4 regions of the Microbispora sp. KK1-11 genome follow, and region 4 is predicted to be linked to each of the others. Evidence: riboswitches for the same ligand, from Rfam matches in the RefSeq annotation. Region 4 holds a riboswitch; each other region holds the start of a gene.
What was found. A riboswitch is a leader RNA that binds a small molecule or an ion and turns the genes downstream of it on or off. The one in region 4 is predicted to bind cyclic di-AMP.
Positions count from the first base shown of each region.

Region 1: another riboswitch for cyclic di-AMP. It lies ahead of FLW16_RS32290 (glycoside hydrolase family 25 protein); the one in region 4 lies ahead of FLW16_RS00925 (C40 family peptidase).
Region 2: another riboswitch for cyclic di-AMP. It lies ahead of FLW16_RS38765 (C40 family peptidase); the one in region 4 lies ahead of FLW16_RS00925 (C40 family peptidase).
Region 3: another riboswitch for cyclic di-AMP. It lies ahead of FLW16_RS03000 (hypothetical protein); the one in region 4 lies ahead of FLW16_RS00925 (C40 family peptidase).

Region 1 covers NZ_VIRJ01000029.1:10,995-14,039, reverse strand. The annotation lists gene secD (protein translocase subunit SecD) at 1-910, shown strand, start outside; gene FLW16_RS32290 (glycoside hydrolase family 25 protein) at 995-1,717, opposite strand; cyclic di-AMP (ydaO/yuaA leader) riboswitch at 1,729-1,874, opposite strand; gene uppS (polyprenyl diphosphate synthase) at 2,161-2,886, shown strand; gene FLW16_RS32280 (oxygenase MpaB family protein) at 2,883-3,045, shown strand, end outside.
Region 2 covers NZ_VIRJ01000043.1:3,180-6,224, reverse strand. The annotation lists gene FLW16_RS38770 (LuxR C-terminal-related transcriptional regulator) at 1-178, shown strand, start outside; gene FLW16_RS38765 (C40 family peptidase) at 208-1,167, opposite strand; cyclic di-AMP (ydaO/yuaA leader) riboswitch at 1,318-1,487, opposite strand; gene FLW16_RS38760 (amino-acid N-acetyltransferase) at 1,864-2,424, shown strand; gene FLW16_RS38755 (RDD family protein) at 2,562-3,045, shown strand, end outside.
Region 3 covers NZ_VIRJ01000002.1:19,181-22,225, forward strand. The annotation lists gene FLW16_RS02990 (DeoR/GlpR family DNA-binding transcription regulator) at 1-461, shown strand, start outside; gene galT (galactose-1-phosphate uridylyltransferase) at 553-1,611, shown strand; cyclic di-AMP (ydaO/yuaA leader) riboswitch at 1,682-1,820, shown strand; gene FLW16_RS03000 (hypothetical protein) at 1,855-2,766, shown strand; gene FLW16_RS03005 (HAD domain-containing protein) at 2,853-3,045, shown strand, end outside.
Region 4 covers NZ_VIRJ01000001.1:194,789-197,833, forward strand. The annotation lists gene FLW16_RS00920 (C40 family peptidase) at 1-941, shown strand, start outside; cyclic di-AMP (ydaO/yuaA leader) riboswitch at 1,257-1,411, shown strand; gene FLW16_RS00925 (C40 family peptidase) at 1,486-2,058, shown strand; gene FLW16_RS00930 (hypothetical protein) at 2,176-3,045, shown strand, end outside.

The DNA.
Region 1 (3,045 bases), on a different contig from region 4:
GGACCTGATGCGCGGCAGGCGGCTGTGGCTCGCCGTAGCGGCCGGGCTGCTCGTGCTGGCGGGTGCCGGGCTGGTCACGCGTGGGCTCGATTACGGCGTCGAGTTCACCGGCGGCCGGATCGTGGAGTTCGGCACGAGCAGGCCGGTCGACGTCGCCACGGCGAGGCAGGCGGTGGCGGACGCCGGCTTCCCCTCGGCCGTCGTGCAGCGGTCGGACGACGCGATCTCGGTACGTACCGGGCAGATCAGCGCGGACGACGTGGTCCGCATGGAGGAGGCGCTGGACCGGCGCGTGGGAGAGGTCACCAAGCAGCGTGACGAGCTCATCGGGCCGAGTCTCGGCGAGGAGCTGCGCCGCAACGCGCTCATCGCGCTCGCCGTCGCGCTCGCCGCGCAGCTCGTCTACCTGGCGTTCCGGTTCCGGTGGACGTTCGGCACGGCGGCCGTGGCGGCGCTGTTCGTGGACGCGGCCGTCGTCGTCGGAGCGTTCGCCTGGATGGGCAAGCCGATCGACGGAGTGTTCCTGGCCGCGATGCTCACGATCATCGGTTATTCGGTCAACGACAAGGTCGTGCTCTTCGACCGGGTGCGCGAGCTGTGGCCGGTGCGGCGCGGGGAGCCGTTCGGCCGGGTGGTGAACACCGCGATCCTGCAGACCGTGCCGCGCACGGTCAACACCGGGCTCGGTGCGCTGTTCATCCTTGCGGCGCTGGCGGTGTTCGGCGGCGACTCGCTGCGCGACTTCGCCGTCGCCCTGCTGATCGGCATCATCGTGGGGACGCTGTCGTCGTCGTTCGTGGCCGGACCGGCAGCGATCGCGCTGGAGAGGCGCACCAGCAAGCCGCCACCGGTTCCCGCCGCCCCGCGTGCCAGGCCCGCGCGGCGCGACGGCTCCGGCGCGGTGGTCTGACCGACCTGGTCGGCCGGCATGGGCCCCGGGGTGGGACGCCGGGTGGGACGCCGGGTGGGACGCCCCGCCCCGGGGCCCGTGCGGCTACGGCCGGCCGAGCGCGCGCAACTGGGCGGGCGTCAGCGCGGAGACGTTCTGGTCGATGGGCGAGTCGGTGTACTGGTGGATCGCCCAGGACTTCCAGTCGGCGGGCGGCGTGATGTCGCCAGGGGCCTTGCTGTAGTGGGCCACCCACAGGGGGTACTGGCCGAGGCCGTGGCCGTACTCGTCGGCGAAGTTCCAGCCGCTGTAGAACATCGGCCTGGTGCCGGTCTTGGCCGTCACGTACTCCAGCCAGGTCTTGGCCCACTTGTTGACGTGCTCGACGGACTCGCCGTCGGTGGCCTCCAGGTCGAGGACCAGGATGTCGCCGGGCTTGCTCGGCTGCGCGTTCACGACCTTGAGGAAGTGGTCGGCCTCGGCGATGGGGTCGTTGGAGGGATGGCCGAAGTGGTAGACGCCGCGGACGATGCCCTTCTTGGCCAGTTCCCGCCAGTGGCGGGGGAAGGACGAGTCGACCCAGGAGGTCCCCTCGGTGGCCTTGATGAAGCCGAACTGCGCGCGGCTGTTCATCCAGTCGTGGTCGGCCTCGTAGCCGGAGACGTCCTGGCCGTACGTGTGCGGGTTCGCGTAGGCCGGGGCGGGCAGGACGACGGCCGCCGTGACGGTGGCGGTGACGGCCGAGGCCGCGAGGGTCGCCGCCGCGAGGGCGGAGCGCAGGCGCCGGCGGGAGGGCCGGCTCCCGGGGGAGAGCCGATGGCTGGACATGCGGGGTTGACTCCTTGCTTCCATGCCGCCTACCGGGTTAGCTGACGGGTTCGGGCAGGAAGTGCCCTACGGGCGCATCTGGGGGCCTGCGCGCCGATTCACCCCGAAGAGAGTGGGTCCCCGGCTCCACATGACGCGGATTCGGCGGCCGCGCGATCATCGCGCGGTCCGGGCAACGCCACGGCAAGGGATATGACGGCGGAAGTCTGCCGGTACCCAGGCCGTGTGCCCTAAAGGTACACACACCACCAGAATGGTGTAAACAGGACAAAACATGTCTTTACCTGGACAGATAACGCCCCGAGCCACCCCGGCCTGGCAAGTAAGGGCCGTGAATACCAACGGTTAGTGTTCGCCGCGTCACATTCTGTGAAAGAGTCCGTCCCCGGAGGGATTCACTTGGGGGTCTGCGTCGTGGTCGCGATGTCGTCGGGGCGGGTGGGGTGAGAGGCATCCCTCGTCACGTCGCCTGTGTCATGGACGGGAACGGCCGCTGGGCCGCGCAGCGGTCGCTGCCCCGCACCGAGGGGCATCGGGCGGCCGAGGCCGCGGTGATCGATGTCATCGAGGCGGCCCACACGGCCGGTGTCGAGTGGTTGAGCCTGTACGCCTTCTCCACAGAGAACTGGCGGCGCCCGGCGGCCGAGGTCGACGTCCTGCTGCGACTGGTGCGGCGCGCCGTCCGCAAGCACGCCCTGTCACTGCACGCACGCGGGATCCGCTGCCGGTTCCTCGGGGTCACCGACCCACGGATCCCGCCCGCGCTGGCCCGGGACATCGCCGACCTGATGGCGCTGACCCGCGACAACCGCCGGATGACGTTGACGGTGGCGTTCGATCACGGCGGTCGCCGCGACATCGTCGAGGCCGCCCGGTCGCTGATCCGCGACGGGGTGCCGCCCGAGCAGGTCACCGAGGAGAGTTTCGCCCGCCGTCTGCCCCACCCCGACATGCCGGAGGTGGACCTGGTCATCCGCACCTCCGGAGAACAGCGGATCTCCAACTTCATGCTCTGGCAGGTGGCGTACGCCGAATGGGTCTTCCCCCGGGTGCTGTGGCCGGACTTCCGGGCCGGGCACTTCTGGGAATGCCTGGAGGTCTACCGACGGCGCGACCGCCGGTTCGGCGCCGTACAGGCACCGGCCCCGACAGGAAAGGGATGTCAATGAGCGACGCCGCAGCCGCCGGAACCGACGCCGATCCGCTCGGCCCGGGATCGATGCTCCACGAGTTGACCCGGCAGACGCGCTGGGGGCTGGTGGCGACCCGCGCCATCGTCCTGGAGGCCGCGCACCCGCAGATCGGCGCCGCGCTGATCACCAACTCGA
Region 2 (3,045 bases), on a different contig from region 4:
AGAGGATCTGCTTCTCCTCGCGGAGCTGGCCAAGGGCATAACCGCCGACAGGGTGGGCCGCAGTCTCGACGTCAGCGGGCGCACCGTGCGGCGCCGGCTGCGGTGCATCTGCGACCGCATCGGCGTCGCGACCGCGATCGAGGCCGTCGCCTGGGCGGCACGCCGCCGCCTCATCTGACCGCGTCCCTCGACGGCGGGTCGAGGGGCTCAGTCCGCGACCCGCACCGCTCCCGCGAACGGCCGTCCGGCGATCTTCGCGATGTGGACGACGTCTCCCGTGCGCGGCGCGTGGATCATGTAGCCATTGCCGATGTAGATGCCGACGTGGTGCAGGTCGGAGTAGAAGAACACCAGGTCGCCGGGGCGGAGCTGGTCACGGGGGATGTGCGTGCCGGCCGTCCACTGGTCTCCCGTGTAGTGGGGCAGGCTGATGCCGACGGACTGGTAGGCCGCCATGACCAGGCCGGAGCAGTCGAAGGAGCCGGGGCCCTCGGCGCCCCACACGTAAGGCTTGAGCTGCTGCCTGAGGGCCCAGCGCGCCGCCTGGGCGGCCTTGCCGTCGCCGATGATGGGGAACGACGTCCTGCTGCGCGTCTCGCTGCCGATCGTCTGGGAGACCTGCCGGTAGAGGCTGCTCTCGGTCTTCTTGATCAGCTTGGTGATCTTGTCGCGCCGCGAGTCGAGGCCGCTGAGGAGCTTCTTGACCTCGGCCTGCCGGGCGGAGGCGCTCTCCCTGGCCCGCGCGGCGGCGTCCATGGCCTTGGTGACCTCGGCGACCTCCTGGCTCTCCTGCAGCTCCAGCGCGTACGTCGTGGAGGCCTGGTCCAGGTATCGCCGGGGGTCGGCGTCGCTGTCGATGAGCACGAGCGCCCTGCCGAGCCCGTTGGTCATGTAGGAGTGCTGCGCGAGGGCGCTCGCCTTCTGCCGGCGGACCTCGAGCTCGGCCTCGCTCTTGGCGAGGTTCTTCTTGGCGAGGTCGGCGGACCGCTCGGCCGCCTTCAGGCGTACGCGCTCGCCGTTGTACTGCTCGCTGAGGGTCTCGATCTCGGTGTAGAGGCTCTCGACCTGCGCCGTGAGCTCCTTGAGGCTCGGCTTGGGGTCGGCGGTGGCGCGGACCACCGGGGCGCCGAACGTGATCGCGCCGATCGCGACGCCGACGAACGCCAAGCGGCGGATGGCACCCGGACCGGCCGTGCCGGATCCGGACCGTCGGCCGCGGGCGTGTCTGCCCGCCTGCCGTCCTCCACGCGTGCGCAACCGAGCTCCTCTCCCACGTGTGCCCCGCGGCGGGTCCGTCGTCGGGACGGGGCCGTACGGCGGGGCACTTCTGAGCGCCTACCGGGTTAGCTGACGGGTTCGGGCCGGAGTAGCCCTACCTTGGTGGATTCACCCCTTGACGATCTGAGATCGAACCGATCCTGATCCTGCAGTTGGGTCCCCGGTTCCCCTTCGCACTCGGTGCTCCGAAGATTCGGCGCCCGGTCGCCGTGAGCGCTCCACGATGACCGGCATCGTCGCTGGACGATAGTGCACGGCGAGTTCTTGCTCAACCAGAACTCCGAAACCCGTCTACGTTTGACAACCAAATGATCACGGCCGGGTCACAGGCGCGGTAGTGATATGTCCGCGTTCACCTGCGTATGGAGTGATTTGGGAGTTTCGAGGTGCCGGTCGGGCTGCGGGGAAAAGTGGGACGAACCTGGATGTCCGCCTCGGGCTACGGCCGTGCACCTGTCCGTATCCTGGCGGCTACGGACAGTCAAATCTCCTGTCGGGTATGGCGTTTGGGGATGACCGTTATCCATGGGGACGATCCGTGCCGACCGCGTGGGATCGACCGCGCTCCGGCTAGGCTGGCCGGTCATGGAGCAGGTCGCCGCGCAGACATCCAGTGAATCGGGTGCCACGGCCGTGACGGTGCGCCGGGCCAGGACGCCGGACGTCCGCGCGATCCGGCGCCTCGTCGACGCGTACTCGGGTGTCGGTCCCCGCCTGCTCAAGAAGAGCACGGTCACGCTGTACGAGGACGTCCAGGAGTTCTGGGTGGCCGAGACGGACGGGCAGGTCGTCGGCTGCGGCGCGCTGCACGTGCTGTGGGAGGACCTGGCCGAGATCAGGACCGTCGCGGTGGACCCCGCGGCGCGCGGCGGGGGCGTCGGCCATCGGATCGTCGGCGCGCTCATCGAGACCGCCAGGGACCTCGGCGTCCGGAGGGTCTTCTGCCTCACGTTCGCGGTGGAGTTCTTCGCCAGGCACGGCTTCAGGCCGATCCAGGGCACCCCGGTCTCCCAGGAGGTGTACGCGGAACTGCTCGCGTCGTACGACGAGGGTGTCGCCGAGTTTCTCGACCTGGAGCACGTCAAGCCGAACACGCTGGGGAACACCCGGATGTTGCTGCACCTCGACCGCATTGATCACCATTGATGGGCATTGATCGCCGATCTTGACGGTGGTTGTCGACTGCTGCAAAGGTGACTGTTGATACACCTGTCGCTACTTTTGGCAATATCAGCGTGTGCTACAGACGTTCGGCGCATGCGTCTTCGAAACGAGGTGACACGGTGAGCACCGGACAGCCGCCGTACCCCCAGGACGAGTCGGACGGAACGCCACCGCCGTCATCGAACCCCGGGTACAACACGGACAGACAGCCCCAGGACTACGACCCCGACGTCACGGTCGTCAGCTACCGCCACTCGGGACAGCACACGGGCCCGCAGCAGCCGCCCGGCTACGACCCCGCGCAGGGCGGCTACGGCCAGCAGCAGGGCTACGGCGCCCAGCAGGGCCAGCAGCAGTACGGCCAGCAGGGGTACGGCCAGCAGCCGGCCCCGCAGCAGCAGGGATACGGCCAGGAGGCCGCCCAGCAGCAGGGCTACGGGCAGCAGCAGTACGGCCAGCAGGGCTACGGCGCCCCGCAGGGCCAGCAGGGTTACGGCCAGACCGGCCCGCAGCAGGGATACCCCCAGCAGGGCCAGCAGGGCTATGGCCAGACCGGCCCGCAGCAGGGCTACGGCGCCCAGCAGGGCCACCAGCAGTACGGCC
Region 3 (3,045 bases), on a different contig from region 4:
TGCCAGAGCTGACCGTGATCACCAACTCCGTCCAGGTGGCCGACGTCTTCCACCGGGCGGGACGGCCCGACCAGACCGTGGTGCTGGTGGGAGGTGTGCGCACGCCCTCCGACGCGCTGGTCGGCCCGGTGGCCGTGGCGGCCGTCCGCTCCCTCAACGTCGACACGCTCATGCTCGGCGTGCACGGCATGAGCGTCCGGGCCGGTTACACCACGCCGAACCTGCTGGAGGCGGAGACCGACCGCGCCCTCATCGCGGCCGCCCAGCAGCTCGTGGTCCTGGCCGACCACACCAAGTGGGGGACGATCGGCATCAGCACGATCGCCGCCCTCGGCGAGGCCGGCGTGGTCGTGAGCGACGTCGGCCTGCCCGAGGAGGCGCGCGCCGCGTTGTCGGAGCACGCCGGCGAGCTCCTCCTCGCCGATCCGTCCGGGGAGACCGAGCTGGAGACCGCACTGTGACGCCGGACCTCTGGGCGAAGCCGCTGTGACCCGGACATCTGGAAGCCCGCTGTGACCCGGGACACCGCACCGTGAAACTGGAGACCGCTCTGTGAAGCGCACCATCACCCATCTCGCCGACGGCCGTGAGCTGATCTACTTCGACCGGCGCGACGACGCCGACCACAGCGCCACCGACACCAGGGACCTGCCGCCGCGCCCGCTCGCCTCCGAGTTGCGCTACGACCCCCTGATGGACGAGTGGGTGGCCGTGGCCCGGCACCGCCAGACGCGCACTCACCTGCCGTCCGCCGACGAGTGCCCGCTCTGCCCGGGCCATCCCGGCTCGGAGATCCCCTCGCCGTACGAGGTGGCGGTGTTCGAGAACCGCTTCCCGTCGTTCAGCTTCAACACCGGTGCGTACGAGCAGGTGGGCGGGCTGAGCGAGGTGCGGCCGGGGATCGGGCGCTGTGAGGTCGTCTGCTTCACCTCCGACCACGACGCGTCGTTCAGCTCCCTGAGCGACGAGCAGGCCGAGCTGGTCGTCGAGGCGTGGGCCGACCGTACGGCCGAGCTGTCCTCGCTGCCCGGCGTGGAGCAGGTCTTCTGCTTCGAGAACCGCGGCGCCGAGATCGGCATCACGCTGCCGCACCCCCACGGACAGATCTACGCCTATCCGTACGTCACGCCGCGTACGCGGCAGATGCTGGACGCCGCCGCCCGCCATCAGGGAGGCAACCTGTTCGCGGACGTCCTGGCCGCCGAGCGGAGGGGCCCCCGGGTGGTGGCCGCCAACGAGCACTGGACGGCCTTCGTCCCTGCCGCCGCGCGCTACCCGTTCGAGGTGCACGTCTACCCGCACCGTCAGGTGCCCGACATCCCCGCGCTGTCGCCCGAGGAACGGGCCGCCTTCGCGCCGCTCTACATCGAGGTGCTGCGCCGGCTGGACGGGCTGTTCGGCGTCGTCATGCCGTACGTCGCGGCCTGGCACCAGGCCCCGGTCACCTACCGGCGCGACCTCGCCTACCTCCACCTGCAGCTTTTCACGATCCGGCGCGCGCCGAACAAGCTGAAGTACCTGGCCGGATCGGAGTCGGCCATGGGCGCGTTCGTCAACGACGTGCTGCCTGAGGAGGCCGCCCGGATGCTTCGCGAGGCGATAACGGCTTGATCTCCGATTGGTTGCGACTTTGGTGGCAGCCACGGTTTCTTTACCACTAGTATCCCTGACACCGGCCGTCACAACCGGTACGCCTAATCCCGGGCGCCCCGCCCGGGAGCCGGGGACCCAATCACGCACCTGGGGTCAAGGCAGTGGCCTGCCCGGGCTCCTCCAGCCCGAACCCGTCAGCTAACCCGGTCGGCAGATGGAGAGGAGTGGGCTCTGCCCCGCGCGTTCCCCCTGGCTGTCGGCGTGCTCGCCTCCGCCGTCCTCGTGTTCGGCACGGCCGCGCCTGGTGCCGCCGACCCCAAACCGACGGAGAAGCAGCTCAAGAAGGAGCTGTCGGACCTGCGGAAGAAGGTCGATCGGCTGATCGGCGACTACAACGCCAAACGTGTCGCCCTCGCCAAGGCCCGCGTGGAGGAGAAGGCGGCCCGCGGCCGGCTGGCCAAGGCCGAGGCCGACTACGAGGCCGCCAGCGACGCCGTACGGCAGCTGGCCGGGCTGCGCTACCAGACCGAGAGCGCGATGGCGCTGCCCGACATGAACACCGCCGCGCTGAACTACCAGCTCAAGGAGGAGCAGGCCGCCAGGCTCGCGCACTTCGACCAGGTCCGCACCGAACGGCAGCGGGCCGCGGACGCCGCCAAGACGCTGACCGGACAGCTCAAGACGCAGGCCGCCGAGGTCGCCGGACAGCGCGAGGACGCCGAGGATCTCATCGACGAGATCAAGGACAAGCTCGACGCGCTGATCCCGATCGCGCCGGGAAAGCGCGTGGGCGGGTCGTGGGCGCCGGAACTGCCCAGCGGCTCCGACAACATCACGGCCCGGATGCGGCTCACGCGCACCGAGGTCGAAAAGCACTTCGACCTGCGGTTCCCGGTCGGCTGCTACCGTGCGGAGAACAGCGGCGAGCACCCCCTCGGGCGCGCCTGCGACTTCATGATGAGCTCGGGCGGCGCCATGCCCTCGCCCGAGATGAAGGCGCTCGGTGACAGCCTGGCCGCCTGGGCCATCAAGAACGGGCCGAAGCTGGGCGTGATGTACGTGATCTGGCAGCAGCGCATCTACAACCTCGGCCACCCGGGCTGGCGGACCATGTCCGACCGCGGCGGAATCACCGCAAACCACTACGACCACGTGCACATCTCGATGTACTAGGCCCACAAGCCGCCTGGTAGCTCTCGTGCCTGCCGGAGCCCGCTCCGAACGCGGCGTACTCGCCGGATGTGACGAGGTGAGCGAGCATGACCGACCATGCTGACCGCCCGCTGCTCTTCCTCGACGTCGACGGACCGCTTCTCCCCTTCGGCGAGGACCCGCAACGCGCACCGCGGGGTGCCACACCGGACTCGCGCCTGGCGTGGCTCACCTCCGAGGTGGGGAGCCGGCTGGCAGCTCTGCCCTGCGAACTCGTCTGGGCGACAACCTGGGAAGAAG
Region 4 (3,045 bases):
CCGCCGGTCTGGCCGCCGTGGTCCTGCTGACGCCGGTGACGGGCGCGCAGGCGGATCCGAAGCCCACAGTCGCGCAGGCCAAGGCGAAGCTGAGCAAGCTCAACGAGCAGGCCGACAAGCTCGTGGACCGCTACAACGCGGCCAACGAGAAGTGGAAGAAGGCGAGGCAGAAGTACCTCGCGATCAACGACGACTACAAGAAGCAGAACGTCCGGGTCGAGGCGCTGCGCTCCGGGCTGGTCTCGATGGCCGTCAGCAGCTACCAGGTCGGCGAGATGGGGTCGTGGGGCGGCGTCTTCTACAGCTCCAACCCCGATGCCATGCTCAGCGGCCTCGCCACGCTCAACCACATGTCGGCCGAGCGGGCCGGGCGGCTCAGGGAGTACGAGGGCGCCATCAAGGACCTCAAGGACCGCCGTGACCAGAGCAAGGCGGTCTACAAGGAGGCCGCGGACGTCAGGGGCGAGCTCGCCGACGAGAAGGACAAGGTCGACAAGCTCGTCCGGGAGCAGATGAAGCTGCTGCGCTCGCTCGGGACGTTCAACCCCGGCAACCCCAACAGTCCCGGCGTCGTCTACACCGGGCCGGCGTCCGGCAACGCGCTGTCGGCCCTCCAGTTCGCCTACAAGCAGGTCGGCAAGCCCTACCGTTACGGGGGCACAGGACCGGACTCCTGGGACTGCTCGGGGCTCGTGCAGGCCGCCTGGGCGGCGGCGGGCGTGACACTGCCCCGGACCAGCTACGAACAGTGGGCCTGGGGTGCGAGCCGCAGGGTCTCGCTGGACGAGCTCCAGCCGGGCGACCTGCTCTGGCACGCCGGATACGGGCACGTCGGCATCTACGCCGGCGACGGCAAGGTCGTCCACGCCCCGCAGACCGGCGATGTTGTGAAGATTGTCACACTCGCGGAGTATCACGCCATCGGAGCTGTGCGTCCCTGAGGGCCCGATCCTCTCTGTGATCTCTGTGCCTTTTGTGGCTCATGTGACCCGATTTGGCCGCTGTTGCCGAGATTGTGAGCAGAGTCACATTTATCCGTTTGTGGGGCGGGTAAGCTGCGCTTTCTTCGCCGCGGCCTTCGTTATCCGATCTTTATCCGGCGGGAGGGCTTTGCCGAACGCGGCGGGTCCTCGGTAGCTTCTGGGCCGCGGCGAGTACGCCTCGCCGCGGCGCACCCGGTCCGGCCGGCCGGGTCGCGCAGTCATCCACCGTCATCGGCGTCCTCCATCACCCTCCCCTTAGCGGGATCCCCCGGCGCCGGTGGCCTGCCGAGTCCGTGCAGTCAGGAGGCACGGAGCCGGGGAACCATCGACCTTCACGCGAAGGTCCGGGGTGAATCGGCGCATCGCGCGCCGTAGGGCGACTTCCCCGCCCGAACCCGTCAGCTAACCCGGTAGGCGTGAGCGGAAGACCCGAGGAGAGATCCTGTCTACCACCCCCGCTAGTCTGTCCCGTCTTGCCCGAATTGCCCTTGGTGGTGCCGCTTTGACGGCATCCGTAGGGGTCGCCGGAGCACATCCGGCGGCGGCCGACACGGTGACGGTCACGGTCGTCAAGACGGCCACAGCGACGAAGTCGGGCACGAAGACGGGCGCCGCGAAGAGCGCGGACGCCGCCGCCCGCAAGGCCGCCGCGAAGAAGCGGCAGACCAAGAAGCACTCCGCCAAGCGGAAGATCGGCAGGGCCTCGCTGCAGCGAACCAAGGCCCAGCGCGCGGTGAAGGTCGCGGAGAAGCAGATCGGCGACCCCTACCGCTACGGAGCGACGGGACCGGGCGCGTTCGACTGCTCGGGCCTGGTCCAGTACGCCTGGCGTAAGGCGGGCGTACGGCTGCCGCGCACGACGTGGTCCATCCGCGGCGCGGTCAGGAAGAAGGTGTCCTGGGGTCACTTCGAGCCCGGTGACCTGATCTTCACCAGCGGAGGCGGCCACGTCGGCATGTACGTCGGGCACGGCAAGATGATCCACGCTCCGCACACCGGCACGCGGGTGCGGATCGACAAGCTGGACGCCTACCGGAGGAGCACCTTCGTGGGTGCCGTCCGTCCGGGCGTCTGACGGGCACCGGTCACCAGCCCCCTCGACCGGCGCCGTCCCTACGGCCCCGTCCACCTCGCCGAGGTGGACGGGGCCGTGGCACGTGCTGGTTACCATGCACGGCTTACCATGCACGGCGTGACTGCCACGAGCGGCGTGCCCGCGGGCGTGCCGGGCGCGCGCGCCGAGGCCGAGCGGCGCCGGCCCGAAGTTCCGCCTCACGGGGTCCGTCCCCGCCGGATCGCGGCCGTGGCCGCCGCGCTGGCCGTGCTGCTCACCGGGCCGGCCGCCGCGGCCCCGCCCGACCCGCTGCTTGCCCTGCGACTGGACGCCCGGGCCGCCGTGCGGGAGCGACCGGGCATGTGGACCGGCGCCTCCGTCGCCCGCGGCGAGCGCGCGGTCGTCGTCGGGTCGCCCCGGCCGCTGGTCGCCGAGATCGCCGCGCTGGCCGATCGCGCGGGCCGCACGGTCACGAGGATCTGGGGCGGGTACGGCGGCGCGGTGGTCCTCGTGCCGCGCACCGAGGAGCAGGCCGCCGTGCTGGCCGCGCCGGCGAAGGTGGACGGCCTGGCGGCCGTCGCCACCGGCGGCCGCGTGATCGTGCAGCCGGCGGCGTTCGCCCGCCTGTCCGCGACCGGCCGCCTGGTCGTCGTGACCCATGAGCTGACGCACGTCGCGACCACCGGTCCCCACGCGGTGCCGATGTGGCTCATGGAGGGCTTCGCCGACTACGTGGGCTACCTGGACAGCGGACTGCCGGTCCGTACGGTCGCCGCCGAACTGGCCGCCGACGTGGCCGCGGGGAGGGCGGCGCTGAACGGCCTGCCGGGGCCCGCCGACTTCGCCGCCAGGCCCGCCCAGGCGTACGAGGAGGCGTGGCTCGCCTGCCGCTACGTCGCGGCCCGGTTCGGGGAGCGGAGGCTGGTCGCCCTCTACCACGCCACGCTGCGCGAGGGGATCGGCGTCGCGCTGCGGGAGGTTCTCGGGCTGTCCGCCGACGGCCTGACC